2 regions of the Paenibacillus sp. J31R120 genome follow, and region 2 is predicted to be linked to the other one. Evidence: riboswitches for the same ligand, from Rfam matches in the RefSeq annotation. Region 2 holds a riboswitch; the other holds the start of a gene.
The links. A riboswitch is a leader RNA that binds a small molecule or an ion and turns the genes downstream of it on or off. The one in region 2 is predicted to bind thiamine pyrophosphate.
Positions count from the first base shown of each region.

Region 1: another riboswitch for thiamine pyrophosphate. It lies ahead of AC0YNW_RS03600 (ABC transporter substrate-binding protein); the one in region 2 lies ahead of thiC (phosphomethylpyrimidine synthase ThiC).

Region 1 is NZ_JBWDNN010000001.1:786,171-802,305, reverse strand. Features, by position in the region: gene AC0YNW_RS03630 (peptidoglycan recognition protein family protein) at 1-439, opposite strand, end outside; gene AC0YNW_RS03625 (glucosaminidase domain-containing protein) at 518-1,288, opposite strand; gene AC0YNW_RS03620 (TatD family hydrolase) at 1,411-2,238, opposite strand; gene AC0YNW_RS03615 (ABC transporter ATP-binding protein) at 2,228-3,004, opposite strand; gene AC0YNW_RS03610 (ABC transporter permease) at 2,991-3,788, opposite strand; gene AC0YNW_RS03605 (thiamine-binding protein) at 3,778-4,080, opposite strand; gene AC0YNW_RS03600 (ABC transporter substrate-binding protein) at 4,175-5,212, opposite strand; TPP riboswitch at 5,405-5,512, opposite strand; gene AC0YNW_RS03595 (GerAB/ArcD/ProY family transporter) at 5,575-6,690, opposite strand; gene AC0YNW_RS03590 (Ger(x)C family spore germination protein) at 6,735-7,943, opposite strand; gene AC0YNW_RS03585 (spore germination protein) at 7,971-9,506, opposite strand; gene AC0YNW_RS03580 (glycosyltransferase) at 9,642-10,712, shown strand; gene AC0YNW_RS03575 (hypothetical protein) at 10,868-11,341, opposite strand; gene AC0YNW_RS03570 (DNA polymerase IV) at 11,657-12,922, shown strand; gene AC0YNW_RS03565 (YolD-like family protein) at 12,919-13,248, shown strand; gene AC0YNW_RS03560 (DUF2515 domain-containing protein) at 13,413-14,804, opposite strand; gene AC0YNW_RS03555 (SOS response-associated peptidase) at 14,980-15,675, shown strand; gene AC0YNW_RS03550 (spore germination protein) at 15,792-16,135, shown strand, end outside.
Region 2 is NZ_JBWDNN010000005.1:468,354-484,488, forward strand. Features, by position in the region: gene thiO (glycine oxidase ThiO) at 1-139, opposite strand, end outside; gene AC0YNW_RS20450 (thiazole synthase) at 139-963, opposite strand; gene thiE (thiamine phosphate synthase) at 968-1,819, opposite strand; gene AC0YNW_RS20460 (ThiF family adenylyltransferase) at 1,816-2,970, opposite strand; gene thiC (phosphomethylpyrimidine synthase ThiC) at 2,963-4,720, opposite strand; TPP riboswitch at 4,912-5,014, opposite strand; gene ytvI (sporulation integral membrane protein YtvI) at 5,060-6,091, opposite strand; gene yfkAB (radical SAM/CxCxxxxC motif protein YfkAB) at 6,117-7,274, opposite strand; gene AC0YNW_RS20480 (HD-GYP domain-containing protein) at 7,478-8,596, opposite strand; gene AC0YNW_RS20485 (bifunctional metallophosphatase/5'-nucleotidase) at 8,749-10,188, opposite strand; gene moaA (GTP 3',8-cyclase MoaA) at 10,284-11,282, opposite strand; gene AC0YNW_RS20495 (molybdenum cofactor biosynthesis protein) at 11,385-12,122, shown strand; gene AC0YNW_RS20500 (ThiF family adenylyltransferase) at 12,135-13,226, shown strand; gene AC0YNW_RS20505 (HD-GYP domain-containing protein) at 13,348-14,430, shown strand; gene sufB (Fe-S cluster assembly protein SufB) at 14,541-15,938, opposite strand; gene sufU (Fe-S cluster assembly sulfur transfer protein SufU) at 15,944-16,135, opposite strand, start outside.

The DNA of each region.
Region 1 (16,135 bases), on a different contig from region 2:
CATCGTTCATGAGGCGGGGGCAGTTTTTGCCGCTCCAGTCATAGTGTCTTCGCAGACGATTCGTCCCCCAGCCTCTCTCTCTGAGCATCGACGCGACAAGGGTCGCCGCGTTCTCCAGCGTCTGGGCGTAATTGCCGCTTTCCGTAATTTCGATGCCGATTGAAGTCCGGTTGCCGCTGCCCGAGCTGCTGCCGTCGCCTGCATGCCAAGCCACTTCCTGCAGCGGTAGACATTCGATGGCTTCTTTCTCGTCGATGACGATATGGAAAGATGCCGTTACTGTATTTGATGGATTCGTCAGCCAGTTTCGTTCGTTTCGTGCCGTGCTGGTTGGGTTTGCCGTGTTGTGTATCGTGATGGTCGTAGCGTTCAATGCGTAACCGGGCCGCCTGTTATGCGGCGTCGACTTCGGAATATGATCTACCACGTACGCATACATTCCAACTGCTCCCCTCATAAGCTTGATGATGATCGATTATATTACTTAATATATTCTTCAGCAGAATGAGCGGAAGGGCTATTCGAACAAAACCGCCCTTGCCCGGTCGTCCCAGGATATCGGAAGACCCAGCACGCCAGCCATATCCCTAACCTTCACATACCCGGTTGATGCAGACAGCATCGATTCCAGCTCCAGGCCGTTGACGGTTACCTGGCTGCCGGTCCAGCCGATCTTCGCTCCCAGCGCCTCGCCGATCCGCCTTGCAGGTATCCAGGTCGTGCCGCCTTGCAAGTACCCGCCTCCCAATACTTGGCCTTGATTGATGATAGGCACAACGGAAGCCGCCTCAAACCCTTTCGGCAAGGGAACAGGCTTCGCCATCTCATCATAACGGAGCAATCCATACTGGCGAATAATCGCCATCAGCTTCGACGGGTAGGCAGGGTCTGTCGCATAGCCGCAGGCCAGCAGCATCTGTGTCTGTCGCTCCGGTGTCGCGGCATGACGCACTCTATCGTATCTGGATGTATTCAGCAGCAGATCAAGGTCTTTGTAGAAATGATAGATGCTCTTATACGCGCGGAATGCCGCCTTCGATATGACGGAGCGCCCGTCCACATACTCCCATGTCCCCTTTACGACAGCTTCGCCCTGCCAATAGGCATTCGTCCGGCCGCTGCCTACTTTAATGCCGCCCAGATTGTTCCATGCGTGAATTTCTCCCCCGGATTCCAGCAAGCTCTGCGCCAGTCTTACCGACGGAAACATTGAAGAACCTTCCAGATGAACGAATATGACGGCCGGGGCGATAGCCGCAAAAAATTGATCTCTCGTTAGCTTTGCCATGCTTGTCACTCCTTTTTCGCCGTATCACATGCGCACAATCTCCTCTTTACGTTGTATGCGACAGCTTGGCATAAGGAAACGGCCCTTTGTCCGCCATGGACAAAGGGCCGTTCTTCTAACCTTTATAGGATTCCGTAAAACTCCTTGGTGTTGCGGAGCAATATAGCCTCAGCTTCTTCTAACGCCAAACCCTTGATTCGGGCAATGTCTGCTGCGGCATCTCGTGCCATTCCCGGTATGGTCATACGCCCGCTATATGGCCCCTCAAACGGCCACGGACCGTCTGTCTCTGCCATCAGCCGCCCCATCGGATAGCGCTCCACCAGCTCAATGATCTCTGATTCGTATGCCACATCAGGCGTAATCGAGACGTAATAGCCGGATGCGATCATGCGGGCAACCGTCTCTGCGCTCCCCTTGAACCAGTGAAAATGTGCTTTCCTTACCCCGTGGCGCTGCAGCAAATCGCAAGCCTTATCCGCATCCTCATAGACGGCATGAAGCACAATCGGCCTGTCGAGCTCGGCAGCCAGCTTCACGAACGACTCCAGCCACTTCAGATACGGTGTCTCATCGAAGCTCTCGCCCGCAGCTTCCCTCTCGGTACGCATGTAATAGGGCAAGCCTACTTCTCCAATTGCGAATGCCTCACCGCGTTCATGCCGGGCACGTATCCAGTCCAATAACTGCTCGCGCTCATCCACTCCCGGCAGCTCCTGCTCCGGATGAAAGCCGTATGCCGGATGCACACGACCCGGATACTGACGCATCAGCTCCTCATTCGCCTTGCAGGAGGCCAGATGCATCGAAACGGCGACGACTGCTTCTACTCCGCTGCGGAAGAAGGCTTCCTCCAGCATGGGATGAAGCTCGGACGGCTCATACAGATCGAGATGGATATGCGCATCAATCACGCTGCTCCCGCGCTCCTGCCTCGCTCTATCTTCCATTCCCGCTCGCCTCCTTCGTTCCTTCCGCCAGATGGCGGTAGATTCGGCTTCTCAGCTCCATGAACCTGGCATCCTCGCGCAGCTCTTCCCTGCGCGGGCGGTCGAACGGAACCGTAATTTCATCCAAAATAACAGCGGGAGACGCCGACAGCACAATAATACGATCAGACAGGTACAGGGCTTCCTCGATGCTGTGGGTAACCAGCAGCACGGAGCGGCGATTCTGCTCCCAGATCGACAAGAGCCACTTCTGCATATGCTCCCGCGTCAAGGCGTCAAGCGCGCCGAACGGCTCGTCGAGCAGCATCAGTCGTTGCGGAGACAGCAGTGCCCTGAGAAACGACACGCGCTGCTGCATGCCGCCGGACAGCACATGCGGATAGGCGCCCGCATATTCGGCAAGGCCGATCCGCTCCAGCCAGACTAGCGCTTCCGCCCTCGCTTTCCGCTTCTCCACGCCTGCAATCGTTAGCGACAGCTCAATATTGCCCGCGACTGTCCGCCACGGCAGCAGCGACGCTTGCTGCGGCATATAGGCGACATGACCGGTCTCGCCCGTCGTCGCTTGTCCGCCGATTCGCACTTCGCCTTCCGTAGGCTGCTGCAAGCCTCCGATAACGCCGAACAGCGTCGTCTTGCCGCTGCCGGACGGCCCTACGACGGAGACGAATTCGCCATCAGCCACTTGAAGAGACAGCTGCCGCAGCACATCCTTCGTCCCGCGAGCATCGGCAAAGCTTTTGCTTACATTTTTAACTTCCAGCATGACGTCCTGCCTCCCCCTTTCCTGGCCGCCAGCGGATAACCGCACGCTCTACAAGCGCAATCAGGCCAAACAAGGTCAAGCTAATCATAACGATCAGGATAGCGGAAGCGAATGCCCGCTCCGGCATATACCCCCTCGTCGACAGTACCATATAGCCGCCCAGCCCCATCTTGGGTGACAGCATCTCCGCGAAGGTCGCGCTTAGCACACTGTAGGAGGCTGCAATTTTCAGCCCCGAGAACAGGCTTTGGAGCGCGCTCGGCAGCTCTAGCCGCCAGAACAGCGTCCACTTGCCGCTGCCGATCATGCGCATATAATTGCGCAGGCTCTCATCCGTACCCGTCAATCCGCCCAGCATCGCAATGCAGACCGGGAAGAAGCAGACGAGCATAACCAGCAGCGCCTTGGGCAGCAGGCCATAGCCGAACAGCATCGTCATAATCGGTCCCAAGATGACGATCGGCACGTTCTGGGACAGGATCAGCAGAGGATAAATGCCCCGGCGCACCCCCGGCAGCAGATGCAGCAAAGCGGCGAGCACGAAGCCCGCCGCCGTTCCCCCTGCGAATCCGATGGCTGTAAGGCCAAGCGTCGCGCCTGTATGCTCCATCAGCCTTGGCCAGACGTTGCTTGAGAACGCCGCTTTGACCACTTCAACCGGAGACGGAATCATCCAGTCCTTGACGAGTGCAAAGGAAACCGCTGCCTGCCAGCAGGCAACTAAAATCCCAAGCACAAGCGCCGGCGGCCATACGCGCGACCACAGATTCCGTCTATTGTCCATCTGGATATTTCTCCAGCAAGCGGCCCATGAAGGCGCCGTTCTCCGGATTATAATAAATCTTCACTTGGGAAATGACCGACGGACAGCCCATCTCGGCCATGGCCTCGCTCATGCGCTGCACGATAGCCAACAGATTGCTCAGCTCACCCTCCATCGTCGTCTCCAATGGAGCGACGCGATAAGGCACGCCCGATTCTTTTATAATATCGATTGCCCGGTCTACATAAGGAAGCACGCTGGCTCCTCCAGGTGTTGTCGGCAAGATTTGAATGCTTACGAGTGCGTTAGCCATATGATCCCTCTTTCCTTTCGTCATCAACTATTTCGCTTTAGCGAGTGATCTACTTCAAGCTGTATCCTTCACTTAGCTTACTTTCAAATACCGCTTACTCCGGCAAAAATTCGTTCGTGAACGCCTTCTCCGCTTCCAGCTCCGACTCCAGCAATCCGCGCTCGAACATCCAGTCGGCATAATTCTTCCATACGCTCAGCTTCTGCTCGCCCCAGCGCGGAGCATCATCCTGATAGCGCGGGCTCAGCCACTTCTGGCTGGCTCTGACCAGATCTGGATTAAGGTCCGGCTCCGCCTTGATCAGAATTTCCGCTGCGTCCTCCGGATTGTCGATCGTATATTGGTAACCTGCTGCTGCTCCGGCCGTGAACGCCTTGACCAGCTCCGGCTGCTTCGATACCAGTTCCTCGCTCGTCACCAATACCGGCGTATAGTAGTCCAGCTTGTCGCTATAATCGGTCAAATACACCATATTGATTTCTTCGCCGCGCAGCTCCGACTCTACGCCAGTCCAAGCATAGTAGATCCACGCAAAATCGATGTCGCGTTTGACAGCCGTGAAGAAGTCGCTGTCGCCAATGCTCATGATGTCGACTTTGCCGACATCCGCGCCTTCCTCGCGCATGAGGGAGTCAATCACCGCTTCCTCCACAGGTGCGCCCCAGCCGCCGTAGCGCTTGCCTTCGAACTTCTTCGGCGAGTCGATGCCCTTCTCCTTCGGCGATGCAAAGCCCGACGTGTTATGCTGAATAACCGCCGCGACGGACACAAGCGGCACACCCGCAATGCGGGCCATCGTAACGGACTCCTGATAGCTCACACCGAATTGCACGTTGCCGGAAGCGACCATTTTGTCCGCGCCGTCCTGGCCCGGCTGAATAATCTCGACATCGAGGCCCTGCTCCTTGAAGAAACCTTTATCCCTGGCAACGTACAGGCCTGTATGATTCGTATTCGGCGACCAGTCCAGCACGACCTGCACCTTCTGCAGTTGCTTGTCTCCTTCGCTTCCGCCTTCTTCCGCATTTTTGTTCTTCGTTCCCCCGTTGCCGCCTCCGCAAGCGGCAAGCGCCACTGTCATCGCGAGGATCGCGAGCGCAAGGCTCCAACGTTTCTTTTTGCTGCTGTACATGGTGTTTCCCCTCTCCTCTTGCTCTCTTTTTGCCCATTGACGTTCGGCCTTGTCCGGTCCCTGCTCCTGCGTGTGAATAAAAGAAAGACGCCTCCCGGAATCGGAAGACGTCGTGTTGTCGGCTAATTTCTTCACTTCCCCCGCAACCCCTCCGCTACAAAACCACAAGGTATGATAGCGAATGTCTTGCAAAAGAAGCATAGCTTCTATTCCTACGCCGGCATTATCCGGATCAGGTATATGGGTCGGAATGCGATCATTCCCTCTCAGCCGGCTAGTCCAGCTCCCCAGAGCGTATTCGGTTACGTCAATTACGTTTCCATTATAGCAAACTCCGATCAGAATGCCAGACTTTTTTTCCCTTATGTGCCCTGCGACCCGCGAAGCGCCGCTCCACGGTACTTCTTACGGATTCCTACCATCAGCAAAGCGAGCGGCAGCGCAATCTGGAAGAATGGCGCAATCTTCAGCGTGATGTCCAGTCCGATCCAGATATGATAGGTGTTGTTCGGCTCCAGGAAAGAAGCGGCGTAAATCAGGGCGCCAATCGGGAATACAAGCGTACGGTAAGACCAGCCCGTCGCCTCACTCGCCATCAGAATGGAGGCAATATATAGGGTTGCAATTTTCACAAATAGTCCGATGAACAACAGGAGCGTCACCACGACATCGAGCCGTTCCAGGAAATTAGCGAGCCTGACAAGCTGCAACACATGCAGCAGCGGCAGCGCGGTCAGCTCCGCCAGCTCCGGACCGAGCACACACAGAATGAGGGCATTCATGAATACCAGAAAGATCGAGACGCCGATCTGTGACCAGTAGGTCACCTTGCTGATCGATTTCTTCTCGCTTACATGGCCGAACAGCACCAGGAAGACGACCATCTGGGCAAAGGGAAACGACAGCAGATTCGGAAAAGCCGCTTTTAGAATGGGCATCGGACCGTTCTCCATAATCGGCAACAACTGGTTCACCTTGACCAGTCCACTGAAGAAAACAAGCAAGATGACAAGGAAATAGCTGAACAGGACAACTGGAAACAGCAGTTGGATGATGCGGACCAGCACTTCGACTCCTTTACTTGCCGTATAAGCCGCCACCGCCAATATGAGCAGCATAACGATCCATTTGGGCGTAAAGTTGAGCAGCGCCATCGTCGTCAGCTCGCCTACATCGCGGACATTCCGCATCGATTCGTAGGAGAGCCAGATCGCATGGACAATTGCAATGAAGCCGCCAATATAGCGGCCAAAATGATATTTGTACAAATCTCCGAGTCCGGCGTTCGGAGCGCGTTTATGAATACGAAGATAGATAACGGTCAGCAGCAGCCCCGCGAAGGCTGCAACCAGCATAGCGATCCAGGCATCCTGCTTCGCCGTGATGCCCAATTCGAAGAGCGGCGTACTGCCGATCAGAAATACGATAATGAGAATCGCCAGCTGGTATTTGCCGAACTGTTGCTGTTGCTGCTGCATAACGAATCTTCCCCCTCCTTCGCAATCAAGACATATGTCGCGGATTATGCCCCCGGCTTCTTCTGCGCTTCCTTGAAGCTTTTGCCGCTCATGCCTGTAGAGCTCAGCTTCATGTTCACGTTCAGTTCAACCTCCATTCGCGGAAACTCTTCCTTCCAGCGGCTCTCCAAGGGTTTCCAAGCTTTAGGATGCTGCTTATAAATCTGCGTACCGAAGCCGAGCACATCTACCTTGTGCTTGCGAACCGCTTCCCAGCCATTCATTACAGTCGCAGCGATTCGCTCCTCGACAAGCCGCTCGACCTCCCACACTTCCACCGGCTTCATCAAGTCGCCGCCACAATCGTATTCCAGCAGCGTGCCTTGCGCCGCAATATCTATCTTCATGACCCATTTGTCGCCCCGCTGCAGCGGCTTAAATTTGGTAGAGGAGTGGAGGATTCTCGCTGAAGAGCCCTCCCTGCCCTTGCCCCCGACAGAGCAGGCGAACGAAACCGTTGTCTTGTCTACATGGTTGGTCAGCCACATGACGCCTTTGCTTTGTTCGTCGTTAATCCACCCTACAAGCTTGTCCCCGTAGACAAGGCCAAGCTCGCTGAGCCGCACCTTGGATGGCGTCGATGTCTGGCTCAGCGTATCAACCCTGTCCGTGCTCTCTCCGGAGCCAGCCAGCGCAAGACCCGGTATGCTTGTCGCTTTGGTATGCCCGAGCAAGTCCATGAGCACGTGATGGATCGTCATTTGCCTGTAGGACGAGCTGTTTATCTCTTCATTGACAATCATCCGCTGAATGGCCGCTCCCGGAATTTGCTCCAGCGGAATAAGCTGCTCCAGCATCAGCCTGGCCGTGCTTTTGGAGAGAAACACATCCACCGTCTCCCGGGAATCGTGATTGCGCAGATAAGCCTCCAGAAGCGGTCCGATTCCTTTTCTCGCCGCTTCCTGACCGATAATCACAATCTGATTATGCGAGAAATACAGCCGCCTGGACGACTCCTGGCTCGCCTTGCTAATCGCAATGCGGAAGTTGTCTCCTGTCGAAGAGAATACATTCACTGTTGCCGTCCGCCCGCCGCCTGCCTGGCCAGAGATGGCCTTGGGGATAACGACCTGGTTGGTCAGCACCCACTTCCCGTTCTCCCAGTCCACTCCCGTGGCGGATATGATGGCAATATCGTTCAGCTCGACTCTATTCCAGCAGCCCGTCTGGAGCAGAAGCAGCGAGCCTAACAGCAGAATCCGAATTGCTTTCATCCGTCTGCCTCCCGTCAAGGTTTTCCTTCAATGGCGCTGGGCGGGAGGCCTTCTCCCGCTTTTCTGCCGCCTCGGATTGCGCAGCTTCATATCAAGCGGCCTCAGTACGATCGACCACCATGGCACACGGACGAATACGTCCCGCCACAAGCCGCTGTTCTTGGCTCCCGGAGCAATCGGCGACATGTACGGAACACCGAAAGAACGCAGCGACACCAGATGGACCAGCACGAACAACACTGAAATAAAGATGCCGAAGAAGCCGAGCATGCCCGCCATAATCATAATGCCGAAGCGGATAATGCGGGAGGTTGCCGCCATATTGTTCTCCGGCATCACGAAGTTGGAGATCGCGGTGAACGATACCACGATGACCATGCCCGCAGAGACGATTCCCGCCTGCACCGCCGACTGTCCCAGCACGAGCGCTCCGACAATCGAGATCGCGGGGCCGATCGCGCGGGGCATGCGAAGCCCCGCCTCCCTCAGCACCTCGAAAGTCATCTCCATAATCAGCGCTTCGACAAGTCCAGGGAACGGCACCCCCTCCCGCTGCGCAGCGAGGCTGATCAGCAGTGTCGTCGGCAGCATCTCCTGATGAAAGGTTGTAACCGCGATATACAGGGCAGGCAGCAGCATGGACATGACATAGGCCGCATAGCGGATCATGCGCACGAATGAAGCGATGTCGAACCGCTGGTAGTAGTCTTCTGGAGACTGAAAGAAGCTGAAGAACGTGGTCGGAGCAACCAGTGCAATAGGGGTCCCGTCGACGAGAACGGCCACTCTTCCCTCCAGCAGCCCTGCCGCAACGGAATCCGGCCGCTCTGAATTCAGCAGCGTCGGGAACATCGTGAAGGTCTCGTCCTGAATGTACTCTTCGATATAGCCGCTCTCCAGAATGCCGTCAAGATCAATTGCGGCAAGCCTCCGGTACACTTCCTTCACAATGCCTTGATCCGCAACCCCATGAAGATACAGTACAGCTACGTTGGAATGCGTCTGCGTGCCGATCTTATGCGTCTGCACATGGAGATCCGGCGAGCGGATAATCCGTCTGATCAAGCTAATATTTGTACCCAATTCCTCCACGAACCCGCGCTGCGGCCCTCTAATGACCGTCTGCGTCTGCGGGATGCTGATCGCCCTCTCCTTGGCACCGCCCACCGCAGCCATCAGCGCAACCGTGCTTCCATCTATGAAGATCAAGCACCAGCCCTCCGTCAATTGCTGGAGTCCTTCCTCCAGCGCTACGGCTTCCTTCACACCGCCTATTGACACAACACTTGTGCGCAGCGCTTCTACCAGCCGGTCGCTTTTGCTCTCCATATGAGGCGGAAGCTTCATCGACATCAAGGGAGCCAGGAGGCTGTCGTTAATCACATCCGTGTCAACGAGGCCCTCGATATACACCATCCCCAGCTCCCGTTCCGGGGCGGCATCGCTGCGGAACAAGCGGACGACGAGATCGCTGCTGCCGCCGAACCGGGCACTCACGGCTTGAACGTTGGCCCGCAGCGAGGGACTAAGCGGCGTCAACGCCGTTTTTTTCGTTTGTGTCATGTCGCACCCTCTGTTTCCAAGTTGCCTCTATTTTGGCTCGATTCCCCTTGGAATATGTATGTAACCAACTCTGGCGCGGGCTAATACAATGTACTGACGAAAAAGCAAGAACAGAGAGGGAAAGGTTGTGACAGCTTGAACAGCATCAGCTTGTGCATGATCGTCCGCAATGAAGAAGACAGCCTGGGGCGCTGTCTGGCATCCGTCAAGGATGCGGTGGACGAGATCGTCATCGTAGATACCGGCTCGACAGACAAGACCAAGGAGATAGCAGCTTCGTTCGGAGCCTTTATTTATGATTTTGAATGGATTGACAATTTCGCGGCAGCCCGCAACTACAGCTTCGAGCAAGCGACTAAGACGTTCATCCTGTGGCTGGATGCCGATGACATCATTGAGCCGGAGGATCTCGCCCGTCTGAAGGCGCTGAAGGAAAAGGAAGAGCTTCCGTACGACAGCGTCACGATGAACTACAATTTGACCTTTGACCATAACGGCAATCCTGTCTTCAGCCTGAAAAGAAACCGTCTGGTCCGCCGCAGCCGCGGCTTCCGCTGGATCGGTCCCGTGCATGAATACCTGGCCGTATCGGGCTATACCTACCATAGCGATATCGCGGTGACGCACCGGAAGGAGCGGCGCCATACCGACCGCAATCTTCGCATCTACTTAAAGCGTCTGGAGGGCGGAGAGGAGTTCTCTCCGCGCGATCAGTATTATTTCGCCAATGAGCTTCGCGATCATGGCCGTCTTCAGGAGTCAGCCGACTGGTATGAGAAGTTTCTGGTATCGGGACTTGGCTGGGTGGAAGACGAGATCGCTGCCTGCATGAAACAAGCCGATTGCTACGGACGGCTGGGACAGCCGGATCGGCATATTGCGTCGCTGCTGCGCACGCTGAATTACGACCTTCCTCGCGCCGAATTTTGCTGCCAGCTCGGAGCTGTCTTCCTGGAGCAGAAACGTTACCAGCAGGCCATCTACTGGTTCACGCAGGCGACGCGGCTGGAGAAGCCAAAGGATATGATGGGCTCCACGGATAATGCCACATGGACCTGGCTGCCCCATCTGCAGCTGACCGTCTGCTACGACCGGCTTGGTGATCGTGACAAGGCCATCGAGCATCACCGCATCGCCCAGAGCTACAATCCGAAGCATCCCAGCATCGTGTACAACGAGAAGTTTTTCAGCAGCGCAAAGACCTGATACACGGCGCGAACTATTCGTGAAAAAAGCGGCGTCCTCCCTGTAACAGGAGGGCGCCGCTCTGTATTTCTTTTATCGGACAGGCTAGGGGTCTGGCCATATCCAAAAAAGGCGGCGTCCTCCCTGATGAAAGAGGAACGCCGCCTTTTTGGATACTAATACATGCCTGAGAGCGCTTCTTGCCATTCCGGACTTTGAGCCGGCTCATCAATTTGCTGAAACCTTGTGATGCCAAAATCGTCCAGACTTCCTTTGAAGAAAAACACAACCTGATACTCCCTTAGTTCCCCCTGCTCCTCAAATGTCAGCGTGACTCTCCCGACCGGCGAGCTGTCATCATTTCGTACCCTCAGATTTTTATAAGTAACAGCGTGGACCCCTTGTTCCTGCAGATCCCGGACTCTCTGAGCCCAAGCCGTGTTAGCCTCACTCTGCTCCCGCTTGTTCTCCCCATTTTCCTCACCAAAGTGTATGTTCGTCGAAGCTGCCTCCAGACTGCCAGCTGTAAGATTGCTGAAAAAGGAATGCGCGACATATCGCCCATACAGCACATCCCAATAATTCAATCCCGCGACAAGAATAAAAAATAATATAACTGCCCCGATAAGTGTTCTTTTTAAAGGCTTCATCCTACAACCTCGCTCCAGCCGATCAGCCCGCCTACAGCAGTCTGGCTCCTTCGTAATGGCGTTTCACACCCTTAATTATACTCCGCTGGATTATGAATACAAATCTATGAGATTAGTTGGAAAGCCTGCCGTATGCACCTTTACGGACTGCATGCTGCGCAATTCTTCTCCAATGCAGAGGGGACGCCGCTTTGCGTCGTTGTCAATAATAACCACTTAAAAAAAGATAGCACACGATCGTATGTTCTGTATATAATAAGCATATCATATAGAGAACATACATTCGCATTATTAAGGGATAGGGAGGCAACAAGCATGGCTCGCGACAGAGTAATCATGCTGGCCGACTGCCAATCATTCTACGCCTCCGTCGAGAAGGCGGAGCATCCGGAATACCGTGACCGTCCGCTCGTCGTAGCGGGTGACCCGAAGCGTCGCTCCGGCATCATATTGGCAGCCTGCCCCATCGCCAAGAAGTACGGTGTCACAACGGCCGAGAGGCTGGGCGATTCACTCGCCAAGTGCCCGGACCTGGTTATTGTACAGCCGCGCATGGCGCTGTATATTGACATTTCGCTCATGATTACACGCATTTATCAATCGTACACAGACCTAGTCGAGCCTTATTCCGTCGACGAGCAATTTCTAGACGTGACCGGCTCCCTCCATCTGTACGGCTCCGCCGACGAGCTGGCCGCACTCATCCAGAAGCGTATTCAGGAGGAGACGGGCATCTACACCCGCTTCGGCATCGGGCCGAACAAGATTCTGGCGAAGACGGCCTGCGACAATTACGCCAAGAAGAACGATTCAGGCATCTACACGCTTACATCAGATAAGCTCGCCACGACGCTTTGGACACTGCCCGTAGCGAAGATGTTTATGGCGGGAAGCCGCATGACCCGGCATTTCAACGCGATGGGACTGGAGACGATCGGCCAGCTCGCCGCAACGCCGCTGGAGAAGCTGAAGACGCTTATGCGCCGCAAATTCGGCCGCAACTCCGATATTAACGCGGAGCTGTACTGGCGGATTGCGAACGGTCTCGACGACAGCCCCGTTACGCCTGGCACGCATGAGACAGCCCCGACGACGATCGGTCATATGATGACTCTTCCGCGGGACTACGGAAGCCTGGAGGAGATCAAAGTCGTGCTGCTGGAGCTGACTGAGCTTGTCTGCCAGCGCTGCCGCAGCAAGAGCTACATGGGACATGTCGTATCAGTCGCCTGTATGGGCGCCGATTACAGCAAGCCAAGCGGCTTCAGCCGCCAGATGAAGATGGACGATCCCACTAACGTGACGAATCAGGTATACCGCTATGCCGTCCAGCTGCTGAAGCGGCACTGGGACGGACTGCCCGTCCGCAAGGTAGGCATCAGCCTGTCCCAATTCGCCGCGGACGAAGAATACCAGCTGTCGCTGTTCGAGCCGGACCGCGAGAAATGGATGGCGCTGGAGAAGGCGACGGACGCCATCAAGCGCAAGTATGGCGATGCCAGTATCGTAAGAGCGGTCTCAGCCACTGACGTCGGCCAAGCGAAGGATCGTTCCAGAAAGATCGGAGGACATTACAAATGAGGAAGAAGCTTGAAGGCAACGGACTATGGGAATCCAGCCGCATGATGCTGCCGGAGCATAAGACGGCAATCAATGACCATTCGGAATCACTCAAGCGGCGCCAGCGAATCGAGCTGGACGAACAAGAGTGGGAGCATGTCTCGCGGGTCGTCTCGGAATCACTGCTCAGAAGGCAGCCTATTGCCGTGCGGCTGTTCCACCCCGTCGAGCTGCTGACCGTCATCGGCATCGTCGACCGTGTGGACGAGCTGAAGGGCCGTTTCATGGTTGACGGCGAGTGGTTCCCGATCGGAGATATAGAAGGGGCAGCACTGGAGAAGCAGTAGGCTCCATTGCATGGCGGCATCGAAATGCAACTGCAACCCACAACATAAGAGCAATCATGTCACGTGTTCGACTATGTGCCATGAATCCGCACAAAAACCCTTGCCACACACCAATAAATCTAAAAATCAAGCAGCCGCGATCCCACCGGACCGCGGCTGCACTATTATGAAGACGGCTGCGTACCTTCCTTGCTAATCCCTTCGCCTGGCACAGGCGATTCCCCCCGCTGAACCGCCAGAACAGCAAGCTCCAGCTTGCTCAGCATCAGCCCGTATTCATTTGTGAGCTCGAAGTTGCGGGGCAGCGGAAGCTCGCGGAAGTAAGGAAGAACCGCATCCACGCTATGGAACCAGTCCCCCTGCTCCGCAGGCTCGACGGGATGATCCTTCCAAGCTGCTTGCAACGAAGGGCTATAGATACGCGAAGCGCCCTTCTTCAGCCGCCCGCCCAGCAGCTTCTCCTCATAGATGCGGCGGGGCGGTTCATGCCGCACATCCTCGTACAGCAAGGCGGCATAGTCGCTGCGCGAGCCGCTATGCTTCACCGCAGCCGCGAAGCATCTGGCCCCGTCGAAGACGCGGGGAACGCCGAAGAGCATTGCATAGAGGCGTTTCCCGAATTCAATACGCTCCTGAATGTCGCGGAAGTCCTCCAGAATAAGCCCCGCAAGCTGGAGCCCATCGCCATTCTCCCCATCGCATGCCTCTTTCCCGCCGCCGCTTCCGTAAGGGAAGAGCACGCCGTTCAGCTGCAGCAACGACTGAAGGCCGAAGAACAACGTATGAAGCACGCGCTTCTCGTAATATTCGTTCCGTACGACGCGGCTCTCGATATAATGCTGCTCATTCACAATAAGGGCTGTGGTCAGCAAAGCAGAATCCTTTTCGCGCCAAAACAGCTTCCATACCGGAAGCATAAACTTCGATACGCCAAAGGCCGGCAGCAGATGGAACAGGCTGCGTCCCAAGACCCGGCTCCACTGGTACAGGAGAAGCTGCGGATACGCATCCTGGAAGATCAGCGCGTTCGCGCGCTCCAGGAAGAGGAAGACGTCGCGCCGCTGCTCCTCCGTGAGCAGCCGCGGCAGCCATTCCCCTTGAAGGTCGGTCATATTCCACCCGCCGTTGCGGGATACGAGATGGGCCAGCAGCGCCCAATGCAGCTCCGGGGTGCGGAAGTACATATTACGGTAAGCTTCCGTCCTCGTCACATTGTTGCGGTTCGCTTCTGCCGTCTCTGTCCGAATCCGCTCAATGAGCATCTGCTCATCGGCCGTCCAAGGAGTGCCGTCTACAGCGCCATGTCCCTTCTCGCCGTCGGCATGCCCGGATGCAAGCTGCTTCGTCCATACTTCCTTCAACCGGGCGACAGCAGCAGGCGATAGCTTTAGCGGCTCCGCCGATTCCAGCATATCGCTGGACGCGCTCATCGCCTTCCACTTTCCCGTCGCATAAGCCAGCGCTTCGCCGGGCAGCGCCAGCAGATGCCCGAGCCATCCGCCGAGCCCGGCTCGCTCATCCCGATCTTCGCTCCCGGGCTTCTTCTCCTCCTCCATCCACTGCTCCTCCTTCCAAAAAAATCGCTCTTACCATTATCCGCGAATGATTGGCACCTCATACCGAGCGGAACGCACATACCGTACCGTATGCGCGAGAGCGACGGCTTGCTTCTCGCAAGAGCCGAATGAGAAAGATATAATGAAGAGGACAAGTTCCAAGGAGGACACAAACATGTGCGGACGCTATACGGTAACCATTACGCTGGAGGAATTAATGGTGAGGTACATGATCGAGGAGACGAACGTCCCCTTTCATAAGCCCAAATACAATGTCGCCCCAGGCCAGCATGTGCTGGCGATTATTAACGACGGCAGCCGCAACCGGCTTGGCGAGCTGAAGTGGGGCTTCATCCCTTCATGGGCGGACGATCCAAAGGTCGGCTATACGATGATCAATGCGCGTGCCGAGACAGCCGCTTCGAAGCCGGCGTACAAGAGCGCTTTTCAGAAAAAAAGATGCCTTCTCCCCGCAGACAGCTTCTACGAGTGGCAATCGACCGCACGCGGCAAGCAGCCTATGCGCATCAGGCTCAAAACCGGATCCCTATTCAGCCTGGCCGGCCTATACGAGACATGGACATCCCCAGGCGGCGAGCGGATCAGCACCTGCACCATTCTGACCACTACGCCCAATGAAGTCGTCGCCCCTATCCACGACCGGATGCCCGTCATCCTGACTCCGGAGCAGGAAGCGGTCTGGCTGGGTCGCGAGCAGCAGAACATCGCTATGCTAACCTCGCTGCTGAAGCCCTATCCTTCGGGTCAGCTTGAAGCCTATCCCGTCAGCCCCGCCGTAGGCAATGTGCGCAACGACGACCCGTCGCTGATCGAACGGCATGAGCCAGGCGGACAGTTGGAGCTATGGTAATAAAGGATCGTTCATCATCCGATTATCCCCTCTCACCTCCGAATTCCGCATACAATCACTCCCTCAGGGAAAAGATGTAAATACTTTCGACATCTCAATCCCGGGAGGAGAACCGCATGAGGAAATCGCCGAATAATAAAGACCTCCCGCCCAACCACTCGTCAGACAATTCCGAGAAACCAGCGGGAGAGCAGCTCATTGCCGCATCACTCGCCGATAACCGTGAAGTGCTGGAAACCGTATTTACCCAATGTACTGATCTCAAAATCACGACCTGGACCTACGGTCCCGAGCTGGCATATTCGGCCTCTTCCGTTTATTTTGATACCCTGACCAAATCCACGCCCACCCACTATGTAAAGGATACGCTGCAGAACCTGGTGTCGCATGAGCTGGGGCCTGCTTCCGAGTTGACCGTGCAGGATGTCAGCCGTTTTTTCGAGCAGCAAGGCATCGCCTC
Region 2 (16,135 bases):
TGCCAGCCGCTGCTCCTGACGCTTGGCCTCCGAATGTCCCGCATTCCACAACACTGACCTCGTAGCCTCTAAGTGCCGCTTCCAATGCGCAAGACAAGCCGATTATTCCGCCGCCAAGCATCATAACTGATTGCGGCATTAATAGCTCTCCCCCTTATGACTCCATGGAGAATGCTGAAATAGCGTACCGGCAGGATCACTGCTTGCCGATGCATATTTCTTCTTCGGTATTCTGCCCGCTTCGTTGGCCAGCCTCCCCGCCTCAATCGCCATAGCGAAGGCCTGCGCCATCTTGACCGGGTCCTTCGCTTTGGCAACAGGCGTGTTCGCCAGTATAGCCGAAGCGCCCAGCTCCATCGCTTCCGCCGCATCCTTGGGCGATCCGATGCCTGCGTCTACTATAATCGGCACCTTTGCATTTTCAATAATCAATTCCAGGTTATACGGATTAAGCAAGCCAAGTCCTGTGCCAATAGGCGAAGCACCCGGCATCACCGCCGCAGCCCCCGCCTCTTCAAGCCGCTTGCATAGGATGGGATCATCCGACGTATAGGGCAGGACAACAAATCCTTCATTAGCTAATATATCCGTGGCTTTCAGCGTCTCGATCGGATCAGGCAGCAGGGTCACCGGACTGCCGCTAATCTCGATTTTGATCCAATTGCCAAGACCTGCAGCGCGTGCCAGCCTCGCTATTCGTACCGCTTCCTCCGCCGTGCTCGCGCCGGATGTATTAGGCAAATAGTGAAGCCCTCTCTCCCCCAGATGCTGAAGGATCGAGTCATCCTCATAGCTGTCCAGATCTACCCGCCGCACCGCAAACGTGATTACTTCCGCTCCTGATGCTTCCAAAGCCTGCTGCATGACAGCCGGACTCGGGAATCGGCCTGTACCGAGGAAAAAACGTGAACGAAGCTCCTTTCCTCCAAGACGGAAGACAGCCGTATCGTAACCTGCCAACATAACGTTAGCCCCCTCCAACAAACTGTATCAATTCTATGTCCGCTCCCGCTTCAAGCGCAGTAGCTCCCCACATGCTCTTGGAGACGATAATGCCGTTCAGCTCAGCAACAATCCGTTTATGACTCTGACCAAGCTCCCTCACCAGCTCTTCCAGATCCCTTGCCGAAGTACGACGCGTCTCTCCGTTCAGTCTGATCGTTACCTGTTGTCTCTCTAGTGTCTTGTAACGGCTAATCTTCTCCAGGAAGGAGCGGCAGGTCGCAGCCGGATCCTCACTGCCGACAATGGCGGATACGGCGCATAGGCGGCGCGCCCCCGCTTCCAATACCAGATCTGCATTATCCAGCGTAATGCCGCCAATCGCTACGAACGGAATGCTGATATGTGCGGCTGCCTCCGCTACATAAGAGGTCGATACCGCAGCTCGCCCAGGCTTCGTATTCGTCCGATACACAGGGCCGACGCCGATATAATCCGCTCCGTCCCTCTCCGCCTTCAGCGCTTGCTCCAGGCTATGCGTCGATACGCCGATCAGCTTGCCAGGGCCCAGCAACTGGCGAGCCTCCTGAATCGGCATATCCTCTTGCCCGATATGAACGCCATCCGCATCGACCTGAATGGCTATATCAACGTAATCATTCACGATGAACGGAACGTTGTATGTTCTTGTCAGTTGCCGGAGCGTCAAGGCTTCACGAAGCACTTCCTCACGTGAGCCCGTCTTATTGCGGAGCTGCAGCATGCCCGCCCCACCAAGCAAAGTCTGCTCCATCACCTCTATCAATTCCCTTCCGGGATGATTGGCTGTGGCCGTAATGACGTACAGCTCAAAATCGCTCCAATTTCTCTTTATCACGCTTTTGCCTCCTCTTCTGCCCTCGCTTCGGGATTGGCCAAGTAAGATGCGCATAGCTGAAGCGCTCTAGCCGGATCGGTAACGCCCTGCACCAGTACTCGCCCATCCGGGAACAGCACCAATCTCTCACCCTCCGGCAGCAGGACCTTAAGCAAATAGCGATTGGCTTTGTAGGCATATCCCATTCGATCGAATGCATCTCTCCACTGATCCAATTGCAACGACGCCTGAAGCGTTACTTGTACAGAATCTCTGCCGCAAAGCGATACAGCTGCAGAATATCCCCAAGAGGATGAATAAGTGGCGGTATCGCTTTCCCTTTCCGTCTCCCCATAAGCCTCATCTCGAGAGCGTGTGTCTGTCCAATGCGCAGCCGCTCCGACAGCAGCCCCGCCGCAAATACGGCATACCGGCGAGCAACAGGGCAATGCGAATTCACGAACGGAAAAGCTCCATAGATCTGCTGTGATCCAGCTTTTGCGAACAGCGGCTCGATTGCCGCTTAGCCATTTGATCGCTTCGACCGCTTGCAGCGAGGCAACAAATTCAACAGCGGCGGACAAAACTCCCGCGGTATCACAGTTCTGGCCTTCATCCGCATCCGCATCATCTCCGATCAAGCAGCCCAAGCATGACGTCTCTCCCGGAACAAACACGGCGCTCATCCCCTCAGCTCCAGCTATGCCGCCATAGACGAACGGAATGTTGCGCGCATAACACGCATCACTCAGCAGGAGCCTCGTTGCAGTGTTGTCCGTACCGTCCAGCACGATATCCACACCATCCATAGCGATCGCTATATTGCTGCTGTTCACATCCATCACAAGCGCTTCTATCTCGATGCTTCCGTTAATGGCACGCAGCTTCTCCGCCGCAGCCACCGCCTTGGGGAGCGCCGCCAGCGCATCCGCTTCATGGAAGAGCACCTGCCGCTGCAGATTGCTGGGCTCCACATAGTCGCGATCGGCGATTCGCACCTTGCCGACACCAGCTCTGGTCAGATGCTGGGCCAGCGAAGCGCCAAGCGCTCCGCAGCCAATGACAAGCGCCTGTGCCTTCGCCAGACACGCCTGGCCCTTCGTACCAATCGGAGCGAACCGAATTTGCCTGTCATACCGGTCCGCCCATATCTCATTGGCTTGCTTATGCATAAATCGAGCTTCCTGCTGCCTTGAACGCCTCCGACTTCTCCTTCATCCCGGCTTCAATCGCCTCGGTCGTCTCCATCCCGTTCTGAGCGGCAAATTCCCGGATATCCTGCGTAATGCGCATGCTGCAAAACTTCGGTCCGCACATGGAGCAGAAGTGTGCCGACTTGGCAGCTTCCGCTGGCAGCGTCTCATCATGGTAGGCCATTGCTCGCTCCGGATCGAGCGACAGGTGGAACTGGTCACGCCAGCGGAATTCGAAGCGAGCTTTGGACAAGGCATCATCCCGCAGCTTCGCGCGCGGATGGCCTTTAGCCAGATCAGCCGCATGTGCCGCGATTTTGTACGTGATAACCCCTTCCTTGACATCCTCCTTGTTCGGCAGTCCCAAATGCTCCTTCGGCGTGACATAACAGAGCATCGCGGTTCCGAACCAACCAATCATGGCCGCCCCGATGGCGGATGTGATGTGGTCATAACCAGGAGCGATATCCGTCGTCAGCGGGCCTAGCGTATAGAAAGGCGCTTCGTCGCAAACCTCAAGCTGCCTGGTCATATTCTCCTTGATAAGATGCATCGGCACATGGCCAGGGCCCTCGATCATGACCTGCACATCATGCTTCCAAGCGATCTTCGTCAGCTCGCCAAGCGTATCCAGCTCTGCGAACTGCGCTTCATCGTTGGCATCCGCAATTGAGCCGGGACGCAGACCGTCGCCCAGAGAGAAGGACACATCGTATTGCTTCATGATCTGGCAAATTTCCTCGAAGTGCGTGTACAGGAAGTTTTCCTTGTGATGCGCCAGGCACCAAGCGGCCATAATCGAGCCGCCGCGCGATACAATGCCGGTTACCCGCTTCGCTGTCAGCGGGATATAACGCAGCAGCACGCCCGCATGAATCGTAAAGTAGTCCACGCCTTGCTCCGCCTGCTCAATCAGCGTATCGCGGAATACTTCCCAGCTAAGCTCCTCCGCATTGCCGTTTACTTTCTCCAGAGCCTGATAGATCGGCACCGTTCCGACCGGTACAGGAGAGTTGCGAACGATCCATTCCCTCGTTGTATGTATGTTTTTGCCGGTGGACAGATCCATGATGGTATCGGCGCCCCAGCGGGTTGCCCAGGTCATCTTCTCTACTTCTTCCTCAATCGAGGAGGCGACAGCGGAATTGCCGATATTCGCGTTAATCTTGACATGGAAGCCTCTGCCGATAATCATCGGCTCACTCTCCGGATGATTGATATTGGCCGGAATGATGGCGCGGCCTGCCGCTACCTCATCTCTGACGAAAGCCGGGGACATTCCCTCCCGGATCGCGATGTATTCCATCTCCGGCGTTATAATTCCCTGACGAGCATAATGCAGCTGCGTAACGTTGCGTCCTTCTTTGGCTCGCAGAGGCCGATGCGACAAATTCGGGAACAGCTCCGCTCCCTTCTCGCGTACCCTCTCCTCCGACGCAAACCCGTTATCCTCCGGCCGCACTTCCCGTCCATCGTAGCGCTCAACATCCAGGCGCCCCGTAATCCATGACTCGCGCAGCTTCGGCAAGCCTGCCCGCACATCCGCCTCGTAAGTAGTATCAGTATAAGGGCCGCTTGCATCATAGACGCGGACAGGCTCGTTCGGCAGTTCTTCTCCATTCCGCCCTTGGCTTGGCGTCAGCGCAATCTCCCGCATCGGCACATGAATCGTCGGATTGGAACCTTGCACATAGACTTTCCGGCTTCCCGGCAGTGGTGTAGTCAACATAACAAAAAACCTCCTAAATGGAATAATGGAATTCCACCTGGAGGCATACGCAGACATATAAGAAAGTTAGTGGACGCTGCAGCGGACACGGCCTATGAATGATCACTGGCTCAGCCGATAAAGGCGTGAAGCGCAGTTCAAGGCTTATCCATACATGATACTGCTCGCGTTAAATTCGGCAGACTTAAGCATTGCCGATTGTCCCACTTTCCTACGCTGGCATGACCCAGATCAGGTTCAAAGGGACCAAAGCAAATGCTTTATCTCAGCCTTACGGCGCCCCTAGTGGATTTCCTTGTTAGACTATAACGCTGAATGACAACGGGTGTCAACCTTTGATTACAGTTTGATTTTTTGCTGGAACAGGCCAGCCTGCCTTGCCGCCATATAGATAATGACGACCAAAGGACCGATGAAGACGCCGATTACACCCACTAGCTTGAAGCCGACATACAGGCTAATCAACGCAGACAAAGCGCCGATTCCGATGGAATCGCCCAATATTTTGGGCTCAATAATGCGGCGGAACACGGTAATGAACAGGAACAGCACGATTAGACCGATACCTGTGTACAGATCGCCCGTCAAAATGAGATACGACGCCCATGGAACAAGGACGGAGCCCGTTCCCAAGATTGGCAAAATATCGACGACAATGATAAGCAGCGCGATCGCCATCGGATATTTAATATCCAGGATCAGCAGTCCTGCAAGTGAAATGATGTACGTCAAGCCGCTCAAAATAATTTGCGAGCGAAGAAAACCGAAGATCGATTTTCTCAGATTGTTCAGCACCTGATCTACTTGCGAACGTGAAGACTCGTCGAAGATCGACAGCACCGATGCCTTCAATGTATTCAGGCTGAAGCTGAACATGTAGACCGCCACGAAGAAGACGATGAAGAAAATAAACATGCCAGGAAGCGTGGACGCAAACGCAACAACCGTTGTCGACAGCTTGCCAACCATAGATGTAATGGTGTCCGTCAGCTTCAGCAAGTAATTCTCCAGTGTAGCTACCGCATCCGGAGGCAGGTTCTGATACAAGCCCCTTGCATCGACCAGAAGCTGGTCGACAAATTCATTCGCATTCTCGAAGTAATGCGGCACTTTCTCAAGGAAAGCGATCAGCTCTGCAATAATCTTGATACCTAGCAGGACGATGAGTCCGATCAAGATGACCGTGAACAACGTGCAGGATATGATAGCTGCGACAAGCCGGTTCACTTTTAGCCGCTTCATGAAGAATCCGTTCAGCGGCTCAAGGAAGATCGCCACGACGAGCGCCAGCAGGAACGGAGCCCCTACGGTAAACATCAAATAGATCAGGAACAGACCGACCGCAATCAGTACTATCGATCGAATGGACATACCGTATGCCTCCTTTCTTTAAGTTCTATTCAAGTATGGCACTCCTCATGTGAAAATTAACATCCTTGTAATACATATCTTTGACAAGCAGATTCGGTCCGCAGCATGATGCAGCCGGACAATGGCAATTAACCCCTTGTGCCAGCGGATGCTGCAGCCATCTGCCGAACAAATCGTCAAGTCTTGAATCGGCAATATTGCCGAAGGAAGGCACGTCAGAAAAATCAGTTACGAAGACATCACCGGTGAACAAATTGACGTTCAGACGGTTGCGCCCGTCAGGATCGTTGCGAACCGTTACGTTCGGCTCATTAGCCAGACGGGTCAGCAGCTCACGCTCTCCCTTATCGTCGCTGCAATGATAGAAGGGCAGCGTCCCGAACAGCATCCACACATTGGGGTCCCGGTTTTCGAGAAGACGCTCAATCGAACGGCGCATCTGCTCTCTCGTGATGACGGGCAGATCCTTGGCGAAGGAGCTGGGATACATCGGATGGACTTCATGACGCTGACAGCCCATCTCCACGATCAATTGATGAATTTGATCTATTTTGTCATGCGTGCGGTAATTGATCATCGATTCGGCTGATACAAGAACACCTGCTTCGCTCAATCGACGCGCATTGTCAATCATTCTGTCATATAGCTTTGCTGCTGCATCGCGCGACACGCTATGTCCCGCCTTGGCGAAGCCGATCTGATGGAAGTCATCCGCATTCGTGTAATTGAACGAGATGTGCATCACGTCGAGATAGGGAGCAAGCTGCTCATAACGGCTGTACGGCAGTGTCACATTGGAGTTGATTTGAGAGCGAACGCCTCGGCTCCTGGCGTATTTCAAGAGCGGAACCATATAGTCTTGCACAGTGCGATTCGAGAATGTCGGCTCGCCGCCTGTAATACTGATCGTCTCCAGATGCTCCACTTCCTCCAGCCGACGAATCATATCTTGAATCGGGATTTTATCCGGCTCCGCCATAACAAGCGTATCGCCCACGGCGCAGTGCTCGCATCTCATATTGCACAGATTCGTAACGGTCATCTCCACGCTGGTCAGTCGATGGCTTCCGTACTGATGGAGAGAGCGGATCGGGTCCCACGGATCGTTCTTGGGGGTTAACGGGGCAAGCTGACGGACAGCAGGGCCTCGGTATTGGTCGTTTTCTGTATGTAGCATGTTCATCTTGTTCAACACCTGACTTCTTAATCTCGTAATAACGCATCTTTACCATTGTAATGTCAGACGGTAAAGGAAGCAAATAAGAATACCTCTGCCCGAAGCCTTTCAAATCGAATTTATATGTCCGATACCCTCCGAAAACTTATAACTCATTATGATAAAGAAAAAGGAGCCTTGCGGCCCCTTCCAAATCCTATCCAATTGTGTCAAATGCCAGATACAAGCGGCACGGTCTGATCCTCATCATTCACACCGGTTATCATAACGGTCAGCTGCTTCGAGAGATCCACCTCGTAAGGGACCTTCAGCTCCTCGCCGGCTTCATTATACAAGACGCGTACGATTGGCCGGTGCGGATAGCTATTGTTCAAGTCCACGACTACGCCTCTCTCGCCCGTATGCAGCTTAACGGAAATCCCAATGGGATAGATTGCTACCTTATCGCGGAACAGCTGGAGCATTCGCTGCTCGTACAGCGTTCCTGTGCCGGCATACAGCCTCTCCATCGCGTCGTGAGGGAGCATCGGCGCACGGTAGACTCGATTGGTCGTCATCGCGTCATAGGAGTCGACAAGGCCGATCCACTTCGCGTAATCATGAATTTCATTGCCCTTGATGCCTCTCGGATACCCGCTTCCATCAAGCCGTTCATGATGCTGGAATGCGCAGTGCGCAACCAGCAGCGGCAGATTCGGTTCATCCTTGAGCAGCTCATAGCCGAGCTGCGCATGCCGCTTCATCATCTCGAACTCGTCTCCGCTGAGGGTACCCGGCTTTGTGAGCACATTCGTCGAAATTTGTGTCTTGCCGATATCATGGAGCAGCGCTCCCATGCCGAGCGTCATTACTTCGTCCCGTGAATACCCGTTCGACAGGCCAAGCAGCGTTGTATAGACGCATACATTCAGCGAATGCTGGAACAAATAGTGGTCCACTGTCCCCATATTCATCAACATGATCATGGCGTCTTTATGATTGGACAAATCGTCCATAATGGAATTCATCAAGTTCTTGAACGGCTGGGCGATGTAGGGATAAGTCACGCCTTTCCGGCGTTTGGGTCGATCCATCATCTCGCGGAAATTCGTGCGGATTTCCTTAATGGCCATCCGGAACGTATCCTCGCTAATAATAGGCGCCACCATAACATCTGCTGTCCTTGGATCTTCAATGTATACATATTGAACGCCACATTGCTCGAGCCGGGCAATAAGACGTGTCGTTAACTCCATATGATTGCTAAGAAGGACGATACCGTCTTCGGAAAAAATCTTCTTGGCCAGTTTCATCCCAGGCGCACATTGCGAAATCGGTAGCAAACGCATTTTCTCGGTCCTTCCCCTTTATGTCGTCAATACAATATTTATCGGAGTAAACCGCTTTTAATGTTAATTTACGTGAAAATGCGCAATTTTTCAACCATTTTATCCTAATTTTTCGACAGAAAACGCCAATATATCGTTTTGTTGCAACATTTTCACCCGATTGACCGCCATCTAAGCTGATTGCAGCAAGCCAGGGCGCTCTCGGATAATAGCTCGCCAGCTATCACATCCCGGATAAACTCGGGCAAAAAGAAGCTGTAGCTCTCTCCGTTAGCCAGCGATTCATAACCCGCCCGGAAGCTGAACATGTCGATGGAACCAACCGAATAGACCCGCTCATCCTGGAACGGCTCACCGCCCACTTCCATATGCAGAATTCGATGCATAGGCGGAAGATTCGAATCGTAAGTGACCGACAGCCCGTCTATGGCAAGCATGCCCAGCACCTCGCCCCTGAATCCGAAACCTCGGATCGGCTTGAATACGAACTCGTCCAGGAGCGACTGCTCTAGCGCTTCGCGGAGATGCATCCCAGCAATCATCATCCGGCACGGATTAATGGGAGACGGACATAGCCCGTGAAGCTCACCGGCCGATACATCGCCAATCGCCAGCCCGCCAAGCAACTGCCCGGCATTCACTATGCCAATCTCCGCCTCAGCCAATCGGCGCAGTCCTGCCGCCAGCAGATTGGGAAGCGCCGATTCCCGGTCCACGCGCGCAGGGAGCGGATGGTCGAGCGTGGCGAGCACCCTGCCAAGCCGAAGCTTGGCTTCTTCCCCATATGCGCGAATAATCGCTTCCGCTTCCGGCCGCTCCGCATAGGCTCCCGTCGGAAGGCAGCAGGCGCTAAAGACCGGCTTGCCCGTTGCGGAGTCTATCCGTATCTCCACCCGCCCGACATAATCCCCGAACTTGCCAGCAGCACATATGGTCGTCTCGCCCATCACAATCGGCTCCTCAAGCAGATGATGGGTATGCGCTCCCAGAATCAGGTCGATGCCCGGAACCTCTTCCGCCATCTGCCGGTCAAGCGGCAAGCCAAGATGAGACATCACGACCATGACGTCGCAGCGGCTTCGCAGCAGGCTTACCTGCTCCCGAATCGCTTCAAGCGGTGCAGTCGTCGTCCAACCAAGCAGCTTGTAGAACGGATAAAAATTCGCCGTAGCTCCGACCAGGCCGATACTCAGGCCGTTCTTCTCCAGAATGATGCCGGGCTGCATCCACTCTGGCCGCTCTCCCGTGTCCTCCAGCGTCATATTGGCGCACACGACCGCAAATCGTGACGGAGAGCTGTACAATTCATGAAGGGCTGCGCTTGTATAGGTCAGCCCTTCGTTATTGCCCAGCGTAATCGCTTCATAGCCGGCCTCCTGAAGCAGCGCCAGATTCACTCTGCCTTCGCTGCCCTCCGTCTCCATCCTCATACGATCCATATGATCGCCAATATCAACGGCGAGTACGCGGTCAGCCCCCATTACTCTGCGCTCGTCGGCAATAATGGCGGCGATGCGGGCGGCGTTCTCCAACCGGCTATGAATATCATTGCTGTGCAGAAGCACCACTTGTGCTTGCATGGCTTCCGTCAACTTCAACCAGCCTCCCTATCGCAACCCTAATGATCCCGCTTCTACATTCATAAATTCCCGCGATACCGCCCTTTACCCGATTGCAGCAGTAGCCGTCAGCCCCCGATTTGCGACATGCGCCGCTCCGTTGGAACATGCGACAGCGCCGTATCCGCCAGCTTGGCCGCCATCTCATGATTTTCCGGCTTAATGTCCATGGCCTTGGCGAATATCTCCCTCATTGCCGCAGAGTCGCCCAAAGCGCCCTTCACATTAAGCTCATCCATCCAATACAGGCAAGGCTTCAAGCTGCCGTCAGCCGTCAATCGCAGCCGATTGCAACTCTTGCAGAAATGATCGGAGATGGGATGAATCAGTCCGAAGGAGCCGACGCCGCCTTCGATTTCCCAATCCTCCGACGGCCCGTTCCCTCTCACATCTTCGCGCCTTGCGATGGTATATCGTTCATTCGCGATTTCCAGTACACGGGACAACGGCAAGTAGTGGGCTCTCCAGTTATCATCCGCATGGCCTATCGGCATATATTCAATAAACCGGACATGAAGCGGCTTTTCATACGCCATCCTCAAAAATTCCGCAATTTCGTCCTCATTCACATTTTTCAGCAGCACACAGTTCAGCTTGATGGGATGAAAGCCTGCCTCTGCCGCTGCTTCTATGCCTTCCAATACCCTCCGCAGCTCGCCGCGTCTCGCGATGAAGGCGAATCTGGTCGGGTCGAGAGTGTCGAGACTAATATTGACACGGGTCAGCCCCGCTTCCTTCAACGCCTGCGCCTGCTTCGCCAAGAATACTCCATTGGTCGTGAGCGCAATATCTTCAATGCCTGGAATACCCGACAGTCTGGCTATCAGCTTATGCAAGTCCGGCCTGACAAGCGGCTCGCCCCCTGTAATCCGAAGCTTCGTAATTCCAAGCGATGCTCCAACTTCCACGACTTCAGCGATCTGATCGTACGTAAGCAGATGGGACGCTTCCGTGAATGCCACGCCTTCCTCCGGCATGCAGTAGACGCAGCGAAGATTGCAGCGATCCGTTACCGAGATCCGCAAATAATTGTGCGTTCGACCAAAGCGGTCCTTAAGTGCTTCCATGCTGCTCGCTCCCTTCTATCGTACCTATAAGCATAACATTTTTTTTCGTTCTATGGTATTCTAGAGACAACTGAACGTCATACATTCGAGAGGTTTACATACATGGAATTTCATTGGAATATCAAGCTTTTTGCCGGTTTGCAGGAGCGTCTTGCAGCCACCCGGCTGACGCTGGTTTTACCAGAGGAACAGCTGACTGTCAGAGAGCTGAAAGACCGTCTGGCAAGCGTTCATCCCGACCACGCCGCCATCCTCTCCATCTCATTCGTCGCCCGCAACCATGCCTACGCTGCGGATGAGACCATTGTGCGTGCAGATGACGAGCTCGCTCTCCTTCCGCCTGTCTCTGGAGGCGAAGAGTCGGTGCAGAATCGCACTCAAATTGGAGACATAGAGCTGTATGTTGTGACAGCAGAGCCGCTTCATTCGGAAGAGGTGCTGCGCAAAGTCATTACGAAGGACCATGGCGCTTCCATCGTATTCGTTGGTACGACCAGAGAGTGGACGCAAGACCAGCAGACCGTCCGTCTGGAATACGAAGCCTATGAGCCTATGGCTGTCATTATGATGCGCCAGATCGGCGATGAGATTAGCGCTCGCTGGCCCGGAGCACTATGCGCCATCAGCCATCGTACTGGCGTTGTTGAACTGGCCGAGATTAGCGTCATTATCGCAGTCTCAGCGCCTCACAGAGAGAGCTGCTATGAAGCTAGCCGTTATGCGATCGAACGTCTGAAACAGATCGTTCCCATTTGGAAAAAAGAAATTTGGGCTGATGGCTCCGAATGGAAGGGTCATCAGCAAGGGCCTTGGAATCCGACCGTTCCTTTGCCGGAATAGCAGGAGGAAATCATGACAGACCATTCACAGCACTCTGATACCATCGCCCGGCAACCAGCTGACGCACGTTCCTCGATTCAGGATCGATACTCGAGACAGATTCGGTACGGCCGGATCGGACCGGAGGGACAGAACCGTCTTCAAAGCGCCCGAATCGCCATCGTTGGCATGGGAGCGCTTGGCTCCGTGCTGGCCCAGCACCTGGTGCGGTCAGGCGTCGGCTATACCCGCCTTATTGATCGCGATATCGTGGAGTGGAGCAACCTGCAGCGGCAGATGCTCTATACCGAGCAGGATGCAGAGGGACTGCTTCCGAAGGCAGCCGCAGCTGCTGCTCATCTGAGAGCTATTAACAGCTCTGTCATCGTAGAGCCGGTCATGGCTGATTTGAATTCGGCCAACGCGTCCCAATGGCTTGGAGATGTCGATCTGATTCTGGACGGCTCGGACAACTTCTCCGTCCGCTACTTAATTAACGATTACAGCCTGAAGTCGAACACCCCTTGGATATACGGCGGAGCAGTAGGCGCAACGGGCATGACCCTGTCGGTTATTCCGCAGGAGACGCCCTGCTACCGCTGCTTATTTCCCGAGCCGCCCGCCCCGGGTACGACAGATACCTGTGAGACAGCAGGCGTTATATCGCCGATTGTGGACATTATCGCCTCGATTCAGGCAACAGAAGCGATCAAGCTATTGTCAGGCAATCGGGAAGCTCTCCATGGCACGCTTTTTCAAGTAGATCTTTGGAATCATGCTTGGCTTCCGGTCAATATTAGCCAAGCGCGGAAGGATGACTGTCCAGCATGCCGTAATCAGCGGTATGAGTTTCTGGAGGAGCAGCGCCGCGAGACGGTCGCCACCGCTCTGTGCGGCCGTCAATCTGTGCAGCTATTGCCTGGCCAATCGGCTCGTCTAGACCTTGATGCTATGGCTCGGCAACTATCTGCCATTGGGCAAGTCTATCAAAATCCCTATCTTCTACGGCTGCAATTATCTGGCGGCATGACCTTTGTTTTATTCCCCGACGGACGCGCTATCGTCCAAGGGACCGAAGATTTGGCAAGAGCAAGGTCGATTTACGCCGAATTATTAGGTATTTAGTTGCATTTGTCAGTCCCTCATATTGCCATTGCGTGAATAGATTGCTACTATTAAAGTGAATTATGATGCATAGGGCTTACATACTATTGTTTAATTGATAATAATTATTAGAGGTGTCTCTATGAGGATTCATGTAACAGATTTGGTAGACGGAGACCAACTTAGCCGCGATATCTTTAATAATTACGGGCTGCATGTGCTCTCCAAGGGAACATTAGTGACAAAAGCGGAAATTTCACGCCTGCTGCAGCACCAAATCGATTATGTCGATGTAGAAGAGCGCACCACACCGGTCCAGACCAATAAGCGATCCGGACGAACAATTGAGTCAACGGTTAATCCCAAGTGGCTTCCTAAAGTGCAGCCCATCTATGAAAACGCAGTCAAAAGCTTCGAGAGGTTTTTCTCCTCCGCCGTGGAATCCGGCAAGGTAGATGACGAAGATGTATCCGCCGTCCTGCAGCCGCTCCTGAATAACCTGCAATTGGAACGGGATGTCGTGTCTATGCTGCTGCTGCTCAATACGTCGGATAATTATACGTATCAGCACTCCGTGCAAGTCGGCATGCTCTCTTATTATCTGTCCTCCTGGCTCGGATATTCGGCAGTCGAAGCCGCAATAATCGGCAAGGCTGGATTCCTGCATGACATTGGCAAGTGCAAGATTGACGAGGAAATCCTGAACAAACCAGGCAAGCTATCCGCCGAAGAATTCGATGAAGTGAAGCGTCATACCGTATACGGTCATGACATTATCCTTCAATCCTTTGGAGACTCCATGCTGGCTATAGGTGCTCTGCAGCATCATGAGCGGATGGACGGAAGCGGTTACCCGAACGGGCTTAAGGGAGAAGAGATCCATCCGGTATCGAAGATTATCGCGGTTGTCGATATTTACAGCGCCATGATTTCCGCAAGAGTCTACCAGAAGGAACGCGATCTTCTCTATGTGCTGAGAGAACTTCATAGACTGAGCTTCTCGCAGCTCGATCCGGTGACGACACACACCTTTATCAAGCATATGATTCCGAATTTCATCGGCAAGCATGTTCAGCTAAGCAACGAAGAGACGGGCTATGACGAACTGGGCATTATCGTCATGACGCACCCCACGGAATTCTTCCGTCCGCTGGTTCAGATCGGTGATCAATTCCTGGATCTCACGATCGAGCGCGACTACGAGATCAAGCACGTCTATATTTAATACCGCTACATTTATGAAGCCCTGCTACCCTTACAAGGGAGCAGGGCTTTTTGAGTTGACGCAAAAATACGTGCCCGGTATCCCGGACACGTATTTTTCGATTATATCGATTAGCCGATGGAGCCTTCCATCTCGAATTTAATGAGACGGTTCATCTCTACGGCATATTCCATTGGCAATTCTTTTGTGAATGGCTCGATAAAGCCCATAACGATCATTTGAGTCGCTTCGTCCTCCGACAAGCCGCGGCTCATCAGGTAGAACAATTGGTCCTCGGACACTTTCGATACAGTAGCTTCATGCTCCAGCGTAATGTTGTCGTTCAGAATCTCGTTGTACGGAATAGTATCCGAAGTGGATTCATTATCCAGAATAAGCGTATCGCACTTGATGTTCGCTTTCGCCCCATCAGAGTTGCGTCCGAACGATGCAAGGCCGCGATACGTTACTTTGCCGCCATGCTTACTGATCGACTTGGACACGATCGTGGAGCTTGTGTCAGGCGCCAGATGCGTCATTTTCGCGCCTGCGTCCTGATGCTGGCCTTTGCCCGCAACGGCGATCGACAGAACCATGCCTTTTGCGCCGCGTCCACGCAGTACAACAGCCGGGTATTTCATCGTCAGCTTGGAGCCGATGTTGCCGTCGATCCATTCCATTTGCGCATTCTCATCCGCAACTGCACGTTTGGTAACGAGGTTGTAGATGTTCGGCGCCCAGTTCTGAATTGTCGTATAGCGCACGCGGGAATCCTTTTTGCAAAGAATCTCTACGACTGCGCTATGCAGCGAGTTCGTGCTGTAGATTGGAGCTGTACAGCCCTCTACGTAGTGAACAGAGCTGCCTTCGTCCGCGATGATCAGCGTACGCTCGAACTGACCCATGTTCTCGGAGTTGATACGGAAGTAAGCTTGCAGCGGGATATCACACTGTACGCCCTTCGGCACGTAGATGAAGCTTCCTCCCGACCATACGGCACTGTTCAATGCAGCGAACTTGTTGTCATTCGGAGGAATGATGGTACCGAAATATTCTTTCATCAGTTCAGGATATTCGCGAAGCGCCGTGTCTGTATCCGTAAAGATAACACCTTGCTTCTCCAGGTCCTCCTGCATGCTATGATAGACAACCTCGGACTCGTATTGAGCCGATACGCCGGCCAGGAACTTTTGCTCCGCTTCAGGAATACCCAGCTTGTCGAAGGTCTCCTTAATTTCTTGTGGAACCTCTTCCCATGTCTTGCCTTGTTTCTCGGACGGTTTGACATAATACTGGATATCGTTAAAATCCAGATCGTCCAAATCCCCGCCCCAACGCGGCATAGCCATTTTGTAGAATTGCTCAAGCGACTTCAGACGGAATTCAAGCATCCATTCCGGCTCGTTCTTCATCTCGGAGATCGTACGGACGATTTCCGGAGTCAGACCTTTACCCGATTGGAAAATCGCCTTATGCTCGTCGCGAAAACCGTATTTATATTCTTCCATTTCCGGCATCGATTTAGCCATTCATATCACTCCTTGTTTTGATTTTCGATTCCTTTGCGCAATGCGTTCCACGCAAGCGTCGCACATTTGATACGCGCAGGAAATTTATTTACGCCAGACAGCGCCTCAATATCCTCGTTCTCTTCGAATTCGACCGGCTCGCCCTTCATAAGCGCGGAGAATTTCTCCGCCATCTGAATAGCTGACTCGAATGACTG